DNA from 3 places in the Fervidobacterium changbaicum genome. Region 3 is predicted to be linked to each of the others. Evidence: predicted binding sites of a transcription regulator. Region 3 holds the regulator's gene; each other region holds the start of a gene.

The links. Region 3 encodes HrcA, which represses chaperone genes, less so after heat shock. Its sites were predicted from a motif close to ATTAGCACTCNNANNNTNNGAGTGCTAAT; they were not measured.
Region 1: groES (co-chaperone GroES) is a predicted target of HrcA. The motif match lies at 3,834-3,862, and genes of this name have one in related genera.
Region 2: CBS1_RS09105 (ATP-dependent Clp protease ATP-binding subunit) is a predicted target of HrcA. The motif match lies at 2,624-2,652, and genes of this name have one in related genera.

Annotation. Positions count from the first base shown of each region.
Region 1 covers NZ_CP026721.1:1,737,575-1,743,270, forward strand. The annotation lists gene CBS1_RS07970 (PQQ-binding-like beta-propeller repeat protein) at 1-8, opposite strand, end outside; gene CBS1_RS07975 (IS110 family RNA-guided transposase) at 381-1,580, shown strand; gene CBS1_RS07980 (hypothetical protein) at 1,672-3,279, opposite strand; tRNA gene CBS1_RS07985 (tRNA-Ala) at 3,543-3,619, shown strand; gene groES (co-chaperone GroES) at 3,900-4,169, shown strand; gene groL (chaperonin GroEL) at 4,198-5,696, shown strand, end outside.
Region 2 covers NZ_CP026721.1:1,999,493-2,005,188, reverse strand. The annotation lists tRNA gene CBS1_RS09115 (tRNA-Ile) at 29-104, opposite strand; tRNA gene CBS1_RS09110 (tRNA-Cys) at 112-188, opposite strand; gene CBS1_RS09105 (ATP-dependent Clp protease ATP-binding subunit) at 333-2,558, opposite strand; gene CBS1_RS09100 (MFS transporter) at 2,839-4,050, shown strand; gene CBS1_RS09095 (MATE family efflux transporter) at 4,064-5,458, shown strand; gene CBS1_RS09090 (MFS transporter) at 5,455-5,696, opposite strand, start outside.
Region 3 covers NZ_CP026721.1:1,471,027-1,476,722, forward strand. The annotation lists gene dnaJ (molecular chaperone DnaJ) at 1-586, opposite strand, end outside; gene CBS1_RS06830 (nucleotide exchange factor GrpE) at 613-1,248, opposite strand; gene hrcA (heat-inducible transcriptional repressor HrcA) at 1,280-2,329, opposite strand; gene CBS1_RS06840 (DMT family transporter) at 2,592-3,458, shown strand; gene rpsB (30S ribosomal protein S2) at 3,529-4,305, opposite strand; gene CBS1_RS06850 (transporter substrate-binding domain-containing protein) at 4,615-5,696, shown strand, end outside.

The sequences.
Region 1 (5,696 bases), 270 kb from region 3:
ACCTTCATACACCGTACCCTCCTTTCTCACATGCTTATTAATCGTTACATCCAAACGTCAGAGAACCTGAAAGTTTTGGGCTGAGTTGGAGCTCATTCCGAACTACCGCGTATCTGAAGCAAGAAACACGAGAACGTTTTTTTGCACACTAGCTTTACAAGACTTTCATATGTCACCTCCTACATAAAAATATGGTATAAATAATTTAGCTTAAAAAAATTGAGGGCAGGACAACTTATGTCACCTTGGCTTTTAAGCCATTTAAGGAGTCTGTTGCCTGCCTTTAACCATGATTAGTTGGTTGGGCTTTCAGCCCTCGTCAGCATGGAGGATTGGTTCAGCAGGCTCCCTGCCCTCATCATTCGAAAGGAGGATTTTTCATGGATAACTTCCCTGTTTTCGTCGGCATCGATGTTTCCAAGGATAAGTTCAACGTCTGCGCTATCTCTAATCCCAGTTCCATCATCTTCGAATCTTCTTTCGATATGTCCCAGCAAGGCTTTTCCTCCTTCGCAAACAAACTCTCTGCCTTCCCAAAACAATCCATCATCATCGCTATGGAATCTACTGGCTGTTATCATCTCAACCTTCTGGCTTTCCTTTCTTCCAACGACTTTGCTTGCGCTGTTTTTAATCCTCTAACTGTTAAAAACTTTGCTTCTCTTCGAAAGACCAAAACCGACAAAATCGATGCTCGCATTATCGCTACTGCTTTGTTTTACCTACAACATCAAATTCCTTCTTCTGCTTTTGTCAACTCTGAGCTTCGTGATATTGTCAGAGCACGCGAAAACATTATCCACCGCATCGCAAAAGTTAAAGACAATATCGAAAAACTGCTCAACGTTCTTTTCCCTGAACTCGAAAGAGTTACCAATATCTACAGTGACACTATCCTCAATCTTCTTTCTCATTTCCCTTCTGCCAAGGCTATTCAAAAGGCTCGTAATCTGGATGTGTTCTTTTCCAAAGACCGTGGCAGAAGTACAAAACTTAATGCTCAAAAACTTAAAGAACTCGCTAATAACTCGATTGCTCAATATTGGCCGATGAAAGAAAAGATTCTTGTGCAAAATATCAAAGAACTACAATTTTTACAGCAACAGCTTGAAGAATACGACAAGATGATGAAAGAATATTGCGAATGTAGTGCGATAAACCTTGATATCGAGATACTCACGTCAATACCAGGTATTGGTGAAAACAGCGCGATGCATTTCTTGGCAGAAGTTGGAGATATCTCAAGATTTAGTACATACAAAAAACTCATTGCGTATTGTGGACTCGATCCAAGCATTGCCCAATCAGGCAAAAGCAAAGTAGAAGGACACATATCGAAAAGGGGCAATGCCCACCTAAGACGAATACTATGGCTAATGGCAGTGAGTGTAGTGATTCACAACGAATATTTCCGAACATACTATGAACGAAAAAGGCAGCAAGGTATACCGTACAAAAAAGCGATAATGTCAGTAGTACACAAGTTATTGCGAACGTTGTACGCAATGTTGAGAAAGAAAGAGAAGTTCAATATTGATTATGCTATCTCACACTCAAAACAAAAATTTAATTTTGCATAGTTGACTCCTTTGAATTTTCTATTTTTCCGTTTTTTACCAAAGCTTTTTTCATTTTTTGGCTGCTCAGGGATTATCTAAACAAAAATCAGGATTATTGTACATACAACAAGAAGTTTCCAATATCCCGCATCAAGTTACCTGACAAATCCTGAACATTCATAACAGTAACGTAATAATAGCCCAGTGCCATTATGGTAGACACGGAGAACACAACAGTCTTCCCATCAGAAGAGATCTCTTCCGGTTCCATTAGTAAATCCCTGTAAAAGCTGGCGAATTCGTTTTCTCTGATGAGCAGCCTCGGTTTAACTCCTGTGTTTATTCCACCAGCGTCGTAGACTTTCAATTTAAAGACCGCCGGTCCGGGTGAAATGTACGTTGGCTGGTCCTTCCCCATCTCAACATCGTTTACGGTGAGTGAGATAAATCTCGGACCGTTGTAGTCGGGTACACTCACAAAAGTTTCGGCTATTCCACCTCTATTATCGTCCGATTCCGCGTAAACTGTAATTATATGTGTTCCCTCTTCTACGTCCCACAAAGTAAATCTTTTTGCTTCTTTTCCTTCAGAAGCGATGCTCGAGTCTATCGCTTTCCCGTCGACGAAGTACACAATCTTTGTGTATCGGACTCTCTCTTCTTGTGGAACAAGTGCGATAACCGCCGTTCCACCTGCAGTTAAATTCGCTGGGCTCACCTCGACCTCAAAACTCAAAGCCGTCGAACCGACGTAGATTCTTTTCGAATAGTAGGCGGCATTTCCTTCTTTATCTCTCACAGTTATATTAAGCGTATGTGTTCCAAGTTCTTTTTTACCTATTTTTATGGCTTTTTCAAACGATTTTCCTGAAATCTTACCTTGCTCGACAACTTCACCATTGAACTCCACTTTGTAATAATCGAGCTCTTCGTTGTCATACATTTTGACTTCGAAGCTCACATCTGAGTTTACCGGATAAAAAGTCTTAGTGAAAACATTAATGATAGGTTTGACCCTATCCACTGGATTTACTTCGAATACTACCTTCGTGGCATCCTCCATATTGTAAGAAGAAGTTTTTAGAAATAGCTCCACTTTTCCAGGATAATTTACTGGTTCAAGTTTTCTATAAACATATCCCGCCTTCTCGGTAAGTGCTTTCCTTATCCAAGTGTTACCACCTACTCGACCGTCCAAAGTGTAGTTCACTATGGGGTTCTCACTACCGACTTTGATTAGCAGCATCACCTCATCGCCCACATACGGGCGCTCGGGTATGAGTCTCACTTCCTCAATTAAGGGAGGTAACGAATCGTAAACCGTCATTGTTCCGTTAGTGGTGTACCAAACATTATCAACTATCGAATAACCCTCAACACTTAGCTGGTAAATGCCCGGCTTTGAGAAGCGCTTCGTGATTTCGTAAGGGTACTTGTTAATCGAAATGGATTCACTGAACACGGTGCTGTCACTGTGTTTGGATTTCACCTTTATGTTCGACAAGCCCGGCTCGAGTGGTTCAACGGTGATTTTTACATCCGTATTGACAAAAGTGACTTCTGGGTAGGATACTTTAAACTTTTCGTTGGAAGTTGTTGTACCTCTTGAAGTACATGAGAAAACAGCTAACAGAAAGATATTCAGCACAATCAATAACAAAGCAGTTGACTTGGTGATGAACCCAAAAAAGAACCTGCTTTTTTTAACTTCAGGTTTCATACAAGCACACCTCCGAAAGTGTTCTATTTTTTATCTTCTTATTTGTGACAAACATCCCAAAAAGTACCAGAACACAAATTTACCCAATAACATATTCTATATTAGGCGTGCCTGCTCCTACTACATCAACTATAAATTTAGACCTCGAATTAGTCAAAATTATTGAAATTTTGTTAAGAAAAAATGTAAAGGAATCCTTCTTGATTTTTTTTCAATAAATGATATAATCTTCATGCGTATTAAGATGCATGTGTCATAATAGTGGGGCCGTAGCTCAGCTTGGGAGAGCGCTACCATGGCACGGTAGAGGTCGTGGGTTCAAGTCCCATCGGCTCCACCAACAGTTCAGACTTCAGCCCTGGTTGATCCCAGGGCTTTTGTTTTTCAATACCATACTTTTCGTGATGTTGCAAACAAAGCCGTTCAGTCAATTTTGGTTAGTGAAAACATAAGAAAAAATAAGAAAAATACATTTATTTCGCTATAAAGCTGCATAAATGGCCATAGACGTAAACTTTCACAATTCACATATTTCATTTTTCTGTTATACTAAAATTAGCACACGCAACTAAAGAGTGATAATCAAAACACAACAACATGTGACAGGAGGGGGTAAGAGTATGAAGGTAAAACCACTTGGTGAAAGGCTTTTGATAAAGCCCATCATCGAAGAAAAGAAGACAGCAGGTGGTATTGTACTTCCAGATGCCGCTAAGGAAAAACCGATGAAGGCTGAGATAGTTGAAGTTGGTAAACTGCCAGAAGATTGCACACTCAAAGTCGGAGACAAGGTAATATACAACAAGTACTCCGGAACAGAAATTAAGATCGACGATGAAGACTACATTTTGATCGATTTGAACGACATTCTTGCAAAAATAGAAGAATAAAAACGGAAAATTGGAGGAGGTGTGAGATATGGCAAAGTTGTTGAAATACAGTGAAGAAGCAAGAAGGGCACTCGAATCAGGTGTTGATGCGGTTGCGAATGCAGTGAAGATCACACTTGGTCCAAAGGGTAGAAACGTCGTTATCGAAAAATCTTGGGGAAGCCCAACAATTACAAACGACGGTGTTTCCATCGCTAAGGAAATAGAACTCGAAGACAAGTTCGCAAACCTTGGTGCTCAGCTCGTTAAGGAAGTTGCAAGCAAGACAAACGACGTTGCCGGTGACGGTACAACAACTGCAACAGTTCTTGCGCAGGCAATGATTAAAGAAGGACTCAAGATGGTCGCAGCTGGCGCAAATCCAATACTTGTCAAACGCGGAATCGACAAAGCTGTAGCAAAGGTTGTTGAGGAAATTAAAAAGATTTCCAAGAAGCTCTCCAGCACGGAAGATATAGCACACGTTGCAGCTATAAGCGCCAACAGCGAAGAGATTGGAAAGCTTATTGCAGAAGCTATGGAAAAGGTTGGAGAAGATGGGGTCATCACAGTTGAGGACAGCAAAACCATCGACACATACGTTGAATTCACCGAAGGTATGCAATTTGACAGAGGTTATATCTCACCGTACTTTGTAACAGACCCAGAAAAGATGGAAGTTGTCTACAACGAACCGTTCATACTCATTACCGATAGAAAACTTTCCAACGTAAAACCACTCATCCCAATACTTGAAAAAGTTGCTCAAACAGGAAGACCACTCGTAATCATTGCAGAAGATGTCGAAGGTGAAGTACTCACAACGCTTGTGCTCAACAAGCTCAAGGGTACACTCAACACAGTTGCAGTTAAGGCTCCTGGCTTCGGTGACAGAAGGAAAGCCATGCTCCAGGATATTGCAATTCTCACAGGTGGTATCGTAGCAAGCGAAGAAGTTGGTATTAATCTTGAAGACCTCACACTCCAAGACCTCGGTAGAGCGGATGTTGTTAGAGTAAAGAAAGACGAAACAATAATCGTCGGTGGTAAAGGTAAACCAGAAGAAATCAAAAAGAGAATCGCTCAGATTAAAGCCCAGATCGAACAGACCACAAGCGAATACGAAAAAGAAACGTTGCAAGAAAGAATGGCAAAACTCGCTGGTGGAGTAGCAGTTATAAAAGTCGGTGCTGCTACAGAAACGGAACTCAAAGAAAAGAAACACAGAATTGAAGACGCTCTTAGCGCAACAAGGGCAGCTGTTGAAGAAGGTATCGTTCCCGGTGGTGGAATTACACTCTTAAGAGCAAGAAAAGCCATCGAGCCACTCTTGAACGAACTTACTGGTGATGAGAAACTCGGAGCACAGATCGTTTACAACGCACTCGAGGCGCCAATCAGACAGATTGCTCTCAACGCTGGTTACGACGGTGCAATTATAGTACACAACGTTCTTGCAAAAGACGAGGTAGCATACGGTTTCGATGCACTCAAAGGAGAATACTGCAACATGTACGAACGCGGTATAATTGACCCAGCAAAGGTTAC
Region 2 (5,696 bases), 530 kb from region 3:
GGCGTATGCCCGCTGCATCTTTATCTTCTGGTGGGCTCGGAGGGGATCGAACCCCCGACCGTCCGGTTATGAGCCGGATGCTCTGCCAACTGAGCTACGAGCCCACTCGCCTGGAGGCGACGGAGGGATTTGAACCCTCGAATAGAGATTTTGCAGACCTCCGCCTTAGACCCCTTGGCTACGTCGCCCCATTGCGTGTTACATTCTACCACATAACCTTTTATCTGTCAACAGGGTGCAACAACACAAACTTTATCGTATAGAAAATTCAAAAAAAGAACCCTCCTCAAAATTCACATCCTGAGGAGGGTTCGGGATAATGTCCACTCTATTTACTTATTATCCGAAATCTCCCAGTAAAGTCCTTCGTCTTTCCAGTAAAACTTCACCTTTTGACCTTCTTTTACTTGCTCATCGATTATAAGTTCTGCAAGCTTGAATTCGACAGTGTTCTCAAACAGCCTTCTTAGAGGCCTTGCACCCATAGTTGGCACGTAACCTTCCGTAGCCAAGTACTCTTTCATCGATTCATCCAACTCAACAACAATGTTTCTGTCAGCAAGTCTTTCGTTGAGTTCTTTGAGGTAGATATCGATTATCTGTTTGATGTGCTCCTTCTTGAGCGGTTTGAACACGACTGCTGCATCGATCCTGTTGATCAGTTCCGGCCTGAAATACCTGCGCATCTCCTCTTCGATATGTCTTGGTATCACACTTTCCAAACCATCTTCGATGTCCTGGATAATTATGTCTGAGCCTATGTTACTTGTCATAATGATTATCGTATTTCTGAAATCGACGGTTGTTCCCTTACCATCGGTCAACCGACCGTCGTCAAAGAGCTGCAGCAGTACGTTGAAAACCTCTGGATGTGCTTTTTCAATTTCGTCAAAGAGCACGACACTGTACGGTCTTCTTCTGACCTGTTCCGTCAATTGGCCACCTTCTTCGTAACCAACGTATCCCGGAGGTGCACCAATTAACCTTGCAACCGAGTGCTTTTCCATGTATTCACTCATGTCGATCCTGATCAGTGCCTTTTCACTACCAAACAAAACATCGGCAAGTCTCTTTGCAAGTTCTGTCTTACCAACACCCGTTGGCCCAAGGAACAGGAATACTCCAAGCGGGCGTTTTGGATTGCGTATACCAGCGCGCGACATCTTTATTGCATTTGCTACAACTTTTACAGCCTCTTCTTGGTCTACGAACTTTTCATGGATGAGCTTCTCGAGATTTTTGATCTTCTCCTTCTCATCCCCCATTATCTTACCAACGGGTATTCCAGTCCAGCGTTCGACAACCTTTGCGATGTCTTCTTCCTGAACTTCTTTCTTACCATCGATCTTCGCACGTGCAGCAGCTTCATCTACGAGGTCTACAGCCTTGTCAGGCATAAACCTATCCGTTATGTATTTCGATGATAATTTAGCAGCTGCCTCTATAGCCTTATCGCTGATCTTTACTCCGTGGAACTCTTCGAACTTCTGCCTGAGACCTTTTAAAATCTCGATAGTCTCTTCTACAGAAGGTTCTGATACGAATATGACTTGGAATCTTCTTGCAAGCGCTTTATCCTTTTCAATGTGCTTTCTGTACTCTTCAACAGTTGTTGCACCTATCACTCTGAGCGTACCTCTTGCAAGTTCTGGTTTTAAGATATTACCAGCATCCAATGCACCTTCAGCAGCACCTGCACCTACAACTGTGTGCAGTTCGTCGATGAACAGGATAACATCTGTTCTCTTTTTGAGCACATCGATGAGTTTCTTAAGCCTTTCTTCGAACTCTCCTCTGAACTTTGTCCCAGCTACAAGCCTTGCAAGGTCGAGTTTAAGGATAGTCTTATTCTTCAAAAAGTCAGGGACATTCCCTGCAACAATCCTCTGGGCAAGACCTTCAACGATAGCCGTCTTACCAACACCGGGATCTCCGATTAGAACCGGGTTGTTCTTGATCTTCCTTCCGAGGATTTCAATCATCCTATTGACTTCGTTTTCTCTACCGACGACCGGCATTAACTGGCCGTTTTTCGCCATTTCTGTCAAGTTTTCTGTGAACTTTGCTAAGACGTCGATGTTCTCCTCTTCTGAGTACGTTCTCTTCATCCTAAGCTCTTTGATAGCTGTATAGAGCTTGTCTTGGGTGACCCCGTACCTTGCCAACAGCCTGTAGACAGTCGTTTCTGGGACGATTGCCATAGCAAGTAGCAAGTGGTCTGTTCCGACTTTTTCGTCACCCATGCGCCTTGCTTCTCGCTTGGCTTCGTTGATAACTTTTGTCGTATCCGGTGTCACATAGATCTGCCCTGTTCCGCCGGAAGAGTAGTAATAGCCACCTTTGGAAGTGATAGCGCGCTCAACATCTTTTCTCAAACTATCAACATCTACGTTTAGATGCGTTAGTATGTCGTAAGCCGCGTTCTTTGTGTTTTCGAGCATAGTCAAAAGTATGTGCTCAGGTGCCATCTGATTCTGCCTGTAACGATTCAATACATCTGTTACAGACTGTAATATCTCCTGAGCGTTTTCCGTGAATTCCTCAAGGTTGAATGTCATCTCAACCACTCCCTTCTTTTTATTTCTATTTTGTTTAATTTTCTTTTCCGACAGTAGTATACCATATTAGCACTCAGTTGTCAAGAGTGCTAATAAAAAAATTCAAAAAATTCCTGGCCAAAGAAAAATGTTTACCAATAAACCGTACTTGATTTTAAGAATGGCGATGTTAGAATTGATTTGGATATGGTTCGATATGCTAACTTAATTTCAAAATTTTGCCACTTGCTTAAAAGTCAGACTTAGACTGGGTCAAAGTACGAGGAGGACGTTTGATAATATGTCTCACATTTCCGACATTTCATCAACTAATTCAGCTGCTCGCTTAATCACTATTTTCACCTTTACCGATGGACTTGCTCAAGGCATATACGGAACCATCTTCAATCTGATGCTCCGAACCTCCGGGATGCCAACTTCCTACGTTGGTCGGATTACCTCCTTTTTCTTATGGGGTTGTGCACTGCTGGGACTTGTGTTCGGTATTATCGCGGACAAGGTAAATAAAAAACAGCTCATGTTTACAACGCATCTTCTGAGTGTATTCTTCGGAACTTACAGGGTTCTATCGAAATCGTACGTCCAGCTTGGTATCTCTTCCTTCCTCTTCGGTGGGTTTTCAACTGCTACAGGTATCGTTTTGTCAACGCTTCTTATATTGAAAACCTCAAAAGATAATCGAACGAAGGTCTTGGGACTGAACTTCGGTGTGGGAATGCTCACGGGTGTGTTGGGGAATATACTGGGCGGTGTGCTTGGCGATGTTTTCCCTTTGAAAGCTGTACTAATAAGCGCCAGTATTTCCAGATTGCTCGCCTTAATTCCTGTCAAAAGACTTAGCATTGAAAAGTTCAGCGATACTAGGCTTTACAAGTCAGATACCGATACCAACGTATTAGAGTTCTTTTCCACTTTGAAAAAGCTCAACGAACAAGCAAAAAAGGTTGTACTTTACTATTTTTTGTCCACGATGAGTGTTGGCTTTGGAGCTGGTCTGTTTGTCACATTTGGAAACGTCATCTTTTACGACCTTTTCCATCTTAGCCCTTCGCTGATTGGAACGATCCTTGCCATGGCGCAGTTGGCAACAAGCATAGGTGCCATCTTTTCGTACAAGCTGGGAAGGAAATTCGGGGACATGAACGTCTTGATATTTTCATATGTTTTCGTCCCCATCTTAATTGTGCTTTTGAGTTTTGTTAGGGAACCGATAACCTTCACATCAGTATACATCCTACGCTTCGCGGTTATGAACATGGTAGGGCCTCTGCTTACCGCTTTGGTCTTTTCAAACATACCTGCTAGTTATCTTTCGTCGATCAATGGAATGAACACATTTCTTAGCAACGTTGCGAGAGCACTCTCTGCAGATTTGTTCGCCGCACTCACCAGATTCAAGAACGGATATACGTGGATATTCGTTGTAAGTTCCATTTTTTACTTTGCCAATGCGTATGTTATGATAAGAATGTACAAACATTTAAAAGATTGACCAGGTGGAGACTATGGATAACCTGAGCGAAGTCAAAGATGTGCTTGAAAAAGGAACTGACAGAAAGACGTTGACAAGGAATCTTTTCAAACTATCCGTTCCCGGCATGATCGGTTTTGCAGTACAGTCACTGTACGACATCATCGATATGTTCTGGATCGGAAAGATTTCGTACAAAGCAATAGCTGGGGTTGTGATATTTTCAACGATATTCTGGCTTGTTGAGATATTGAACGAAATCATAGGTACATCATCTGTTTCTTTGATTTCTCAAGCATTTGGTAAGGGTGATAAACCGCTTACATCGCGTATTATCGAGCAAACCCTCGTTTTTAAAGCACTCGTCGCACTTATTGCATCCGGTTTTCTGTTGCTTTTCTTTAGACCAATAGTCAACTTTTTCTCTAAAGATTTGGACGTTGTCACTTATGCAATTCATTACGGTTACATACGCATCTTTTTCATGCCTATATTTTTCATGACCTACTCCACATTTACTGCCTTAAGAAATGTCGGTCATGCGACACTTGCAACTCTTACTATGGCAAGTGGTGCAGTTGCGAATATCTTGTTAGATCCCGTTTTTATTTTCGAGAAAGTCCCGTTGATCGATATCCCCGGTCTTGGACTTGGGGTTTCCGGTGCCGCATGGGCAACGGTGATTTCTACTTTTGTTCCCCTCACCTGGGGAATATACGTGCTTTTCAAAGGTATCTCAGGTGTGAAGATTTCACTCAAGGGGTTGCTATCACTCGATAAGAGTATAGACAAAAAGCTGATAACCATAGGTCTGCCTTCAGGTATCGAGATGTTGTTGAGGAACTTGTCCTACACTGTACTTATTAAGATTTCTTCTCTTTTTGGCTCCGAGTACGTGACCGTGTTCGGTATTAACGAGAGGATGTTTGGCTTTGCGATTATCCCTATATTTGGACTTTCGATGGGGGCAAGCACACTGGTGGGATTTCAATTGGGAAGAAATAACGAGAAAGCTGCAAAAGAAGTTACAATCCTAGCAACTTTTTACAGTGTTACAGTCATTTCAGCTATCCTTATGCCTTTGATTTTCTTGCGTAAGCAGATTTTTCACCTTTTCACTTCCAACGAAACGGTTATGAACATAGGTATGCAAAGTATTCCATACATCGTTTGTGCACTCTTTTTCATATCGTTTAGCGCAGGGCTTTCAAGTGCGTTCTTTGGCTCTGGGAAGACCTCTGTGCCTATGGTTTCCGGACTTGTAAGTAGATGGGGAGTTATGGTTCCTTTTGTTTTTATCTCCTCATACTTACTCCGTTTGGGTCCCGTTGGATTGTGGTTGTCATTCCCACTTTCCGAACTTGCAGAAGTGCTCATCATGTGGATCGCTTTCGTTAAATCCGACTGGCATAAAAAACGTGTTGTTTAGCTTTGCTTTTTGTTCAACGAGTTAAAGATATAGTGAACGGTATATATGACCACTCCTATCGAAAGGGCGTAGACCAACAATCCCAAGTTTCCGCCCAGCTTGTCGAACAATAATCCTCCCACAAGCGGGCCAATGCCAAACAAAAGACCAATGACCATTTCGTGCAAAGCACCTTGCTTTCCGTGGTCTTCTTCTTCCGACAGCAGTCCGTAGAAAATTGCAAATGTGTACGGAACTG
Region 3 (5,696 bases):
TCTCTTCCCGAACAACGCCAGTTCCATGGCACTTCGAACATGTCACCCATTTACTTCCAGGTTCTACTCCTTCTCCCTTACAGTTCTCGCACAATTCATACCTGTCGTACTCAACGGTTACATCTCTTCCAGTAAAGACGTCAGCTTCTGAAATGGTCACTTCAAGGTTTATATCCTCTCCTCTTTTGGCATACCTTCTACCACCTGTTGTTCGTTGCGTTTGCGATGTACTTGTTCTATGCCCTCCAAAGAATATGTTGAATATATCATCATTTAAGAAGTCCCTGAAGATATCACTTATATCTTCAAATCCAAATCCGTTACCCCTACCGGACGGCTCGTAAACATAGCCACCTTCACCTACGTATCCAAACTTATCGTACATTGCACGTTTCTGTGGGTCGCTCAGCACCTCGTAAGCTTCCTGTATCTCTTTAAATCTTTGCTCGGCTTCCTTTTTCTTATCTCCCGTATGCCTATCTGGATGCCACTCTTTAACAAGCTTCTTGTAAGCCGCCTTTATCTCATCTTCTGATGCATTTCTTGGCACGCCAAGTATTTCGTAGTAATCTTTTCTTGCTGGCATATTGTATCACCTCTGCTTGTCATTTTTTATTGCTCATTCTCTTGCTTGTTCTCTGTCATGTTCTCAGATGTTTCTGCCTTCTTCCTTGGTTTTACAGCAACGCGCACTTTCGTTGGTTTTACAACCTGTCCGTTGAATGTGTAACCGTCTTCAATAACTTCAAGGATTGTGTATTCTTCAACATCATCGCGTTCTTCTTTCTCAAAGGCTTCATGGTTGAACGGGTCGAATTTACCTGTTGCGTCTATAACCCTTAATCCTTCGTTCTCCAAGGTCTTCAAGAGTTTTTCATATATCTTCTCTACTCCAAGTTTGAACTTTTCCAGGTCATTATCGGATTCGTAGTACTTAAAAGCCCTCTTGAAGTCATCTAAAATTGGTATAAGTGCTTTGATGATGCGAAGTGCGGTTGACTTTGAGGCATCTTTCAGCTGCCTGTCGACGTCCAATTTGTAGTTTTCAAACGTTGCTTTGATTATGCGTGCTGCATTCTGGATTTCTTTTAGTTGGTTTTCAAGTTCGGCTATTTTCTCCTTTAACTGCTTGTTTTCCTCGAATAATCCGTTCTGATTCATCTCTTCGTTCTCCTTTATCTCATTTAAATTTTGCGAATTATTGTTTTGCATTTCTTTCATTTCGTTTATTTTCTTTTCTTCACACATGGTCTCAACCTCCTTCTTATCTGGATTGATTTTAGATATTTCTCGATACAACAGTGAAGTATTCACTCAATCTGTTGAGCATGAATTCAAAGCTGTCGATGACTAAGTCATATCTCCCGTATTTGTCAAAGATGACAGCAACGCGCCCAACAGGTGTATCTTCTGAATAAAACTGACCGAGCATTACCGAGAAGTCTTCCAAGAATCTAAGGCCGTGTTCTTTACCGATGAATATATCGTTTTCAAGCTCAAAGAGTTCTTTGTAGAATGTGTCCGACGCGACGTATGCAAGGATGTTCTGCAATTTCTTCAGGTTGATTCTTTCATTTGAAAGTAAGTTTGGTAGTCCCTCTGTTATGTAATCTTCGTAACTCTCAACTGATAGTCTTTCAGTTATTTCCAGGAAACCTCGGCTGAGCGTTCCGAAATCGTTCTCTTTGAAGTTGTTTAAATTGCTCAAGTTATTTATTCGAGCGAGAATATCCCTAAGCTTGGACCTGAATTCGTTCAAAGTTAGTCCTGTCATTACTTTGTTGAGCATTTCTTCTATTTTTTCCGTCTCGTCGAGTTCACTGTGTTGGATCGGGATTGATGAGCTTAGACCAAGCGATGTTATTATATTCGCGATCGAGAAATTCTTGCTTACAGGTGTGACAACTATCCTTTTTATCCTTAAAGTTAACGGACTCGGTTTTTCGATGACAACCATACCTTTTGTTGAAGAACTTAAAAGTTTTGCGGCACCTGTAAGGACCTTTTCCATATCACCGATAGGGAAACGTGCCGCAACTTCGACGTGTGTGCTCTTTGATTTTATTTCTTCTCTAATTTTCCTAAGTTCGTTTACATAAAACCTGAGACCTTTGTCCGTTGGGACACGACCAGCTGATGTGTGCGGCTGGTATATATAGCCTGTTCTCATCAACCGATTCATGTCGTTTCTGATAGTGGCACCAGACCTTTCAATCGTAGCACTTTCCAAAACCCTTTTTGAACTCACTGGGGTTTTGGTATTGATGTACTCTTGAACGATACAATAGAGAACTTTCTTCTGCCTTTCGGTGATATCGTTTCCGAGCATACTTAACTATCACCTCGCTTTTTTGTATATCCATTCTTGCTGTTCTATTATTATCAAACTTATTAGCAATCAACATCCAAGTCTGCTAATATATTACCACAGATTTGTCGATTTGTCAATTTCTTGAGAGCTTACAATACGGTGTTGTTCGGATTTTTGTTACATAAAACTCTTCTTGATGAAAGGATTATTTTTGATAAAATAGAGACATAAAATTGTGCGGAATGCGAACTTTCTTATCGATGAAGATGAGGTGGTCCCTGTGAACTGGAAGGTTTATATATCTGGAGTAGCTGTTTCTGCTATATTTGGATTGTCTTTTCTTTTTACCAAAAACAGCATACAGCACATCAACGTCTACACGTTCTTAGCTTACAGGTTTGCAGTGGCAAGTATCGTTATGCTTTTGCTCGTTGGTGTTGGAGTTATCAGGTTGTCAAAAAAGCCATATTGGAAATTGTGGAAGGTGGCTTTATTTCAACCGATTCTGTACTTTGTTTTTGAAACAAACGGGTTAAGATTTGCGACTTCTTCGGAAGCAGGGATGTTGATCGCTTTGATTCCGATTGTAATTACCGTTCTAAGTCCTTTGCTATTGAAGGAAAGAATAAAGTGGTACCAATTTCTGTTCGCTTTTCTGAGCTTTTTTGGTGTCTTTCTTATCGTTGCGAGTGGTGGTTTTGAGCAAGGAGCGCTTGTCGGAAAGCTCTTGATCTTAGGTGCTGTGCTTTCTGCAGCTCTTTACAATATCTTCTCGAGGAAGTTGTCTGCACAGTTCACACCTGTGGAGACGACGTTCTTCATGATGATAACGGGTTTTGTGTTCTTCTTTTTGGTGAGTATCTTCACAGGTCAGTTCAAGGTAACACTCCATCCGGCTGTTATAATGGGAGCATTGTACCTTGGTGTGCTTTCTTCAACAGTTGCGTTCTTTTTGGTGAATTTCATGCTCAGCAAAGTTCCGCCAACGGTCTCTTCACTTTTTTCGAATTTGACAACGGTGATTTCAGTAATTGCTGGTAGTGTCATCAGACATGAGAAGATTGCGGCATTGCAGATACTTGGAATGGTTTTAATACTCGTATCACTTGTGGCTAACTCCTATTTGAAAAGTAAAGAAATGCACTGACAACGGTATAAATCAAATGAATTAAAAAGCCCTCGGTTTTTTCCGAGGGCTTCGTTTTAAATTACAGCTCTTATATTTCTTCTTCGTCAAGGTTTTCTGGGATATTAATTTCGATTTCTTCTGTTTCAACTGTTGCAGGCATTGCTTCTTCTGTTGAGTATGGTACCCCTTCGCGACCTTCGAGGTATGCATCGGCTATTTTACCAGCGATGAGTGCAATAGCTCTTATTGCATCGTCATTCGATGGGATCACGTAGTCGATTGGATCAGGGTCGCAGTTGGTGTCAACCATTGCAACTATTGGAATTTTGAGGTGGTTGGCTTCCTCAACGGCGATCTTTTCTTTTCTCGGGTCGACTATGAAGATAACATCTGGTAAACTCTTCATGTTCTTCACGCCACCGAGGTTCTTTCTGAGTTTTTCGAGCTTTTTTCTGAGTTTACTCTGTTCCTTCTTTGGCAGCTTGTCGAGTTCACCGTTTGCTTCCATTTCCTCGAGTTCGATGAGTTTCTGAATTCTCGACTGGATTGTGGAGAAGTTTGTAAGAAGTCCGCCGAGCCATCTGTTGTTAACGTAGAATCCTCCGCATCTTTCGGCCTCGTTCTTAACTACTTGCTGTGCTTGTTTTTTCGTTCCGACAAAAAGGATCGTTCCACCCTTGCTCGCGACATCTCTTACAAAATCGTAAGCTTCGTCGAGTAGTTTAACTGTTTTCTGAAGGTCGATGATGTAAATACCTTTCCTTGCACCGTAAATGTACGGCTTCATCTTTGGGTTCCATCTTTGCGTCCTGTGTCCAAAGTGAACACCTGCTTCCAAGAGCTGTTTCATAGTTACCACTGGCATACCTACACCTCCATGATTTGGTTTTATCCTCCGCCCCCTTGACCCACCGACCTTGCACATGGTCTTTAAATTCTCAATTTTGCAAGGCACCGAGGTGGGAAACGGGTTGGCGTGTGGATTGGGGTACTTTTCCAAATTTACGCACTCGAATTTTATCATATATTTTTGTTTAGTCAAGAGTTGAGCGAAGTTAATTCCAATTAGTTGGAAAATGACTTTGCTGTTATGGTATAATTGTGCTAAAATAACCTACAAGTAAGAACTAATTTAACTTGTTCTTAGAAGTCGGAAGGAGTCGGAGGTGAACATGTGATTGTCGAAAAGAAAAAGTTCTTGGCAAAGTTAGTTCTCATTTTGTTATCGGTGTGTTTACTGCCATCGATTTTGTTCTCTGCGATAAAGATAGGTTACTACGATAACTATCCGCTGACCTTCAACGATAACGGCAAACCAAAAGGATTGTTTATAGACGTACTTAGGAAGTCTGGCATTTTGAGTAGTTATGACGTAGAATTTATTTTTGGTGAATTTGCAGACCTTATGCAGCAGCTGAATAAAGGTTACATAGATATGGTAGTTTGCGTTGCGCATACTCCTGAGCGAGAGAAATTGTATTCGTTTAACAAAGAACCCGTGTTGATGAATTGGGGTGTGCTTGTTAGTTTTAAAACGCTCAACGATATCAGCGAATTGGATGGAAGAGCAGTAGCTGTTAATCGTGGGGATATATACTATCAGAAATTTCTGGAAATAGCCCAGTCGTTTGATGTACGGCCGAATTACGTAGGATTCGATACATACGAGAGCGTAATAAAAGCTGTGAACGATGGTATCGCGATTGCTGGAGTGGTTAGCAGACTATCGTATCTTGTCAACAGCAGTAAGTATCCGAGAGTGAGAGCCACATCTTTAGTTTTCAGCCCTGTTCAACTTAAATACGCAATACGCAGAGGTTCGGAAATCGCCAATAAAGATGTGTTGGAGAAGATCGACAAAACGATAGCATTAATGAAATCCTCTGGTGAGTTGGATGATCTCTTCAACTCGTATTTTAGAACGCAGGTTAATAGAACGACTTTAGGTTTAGAAACATATATGATTTTCATCTTTGCTGGTATCTACATAACAAGCATACTGATTTTCAAAAACATGTTAAAAGTTCAAAAACAGCGCTACGAACAAGCACTTGAATTAAATAAGCAAGCACTTGCCCAGCAAGTAATCGATGAAACAAGAGGTATTTATACTTACGGTATAGGAACTGAGATACTGAAAAAATACATGGAACTTTCAAAAAGAGAAAATCATCTGCTCGGTGTTGTTTGTGTGGAATTTGAAGGAAAGACGTGCGAACAAGAAAAAGAAAAGCTGGAGAAGATATTAAACGAAGA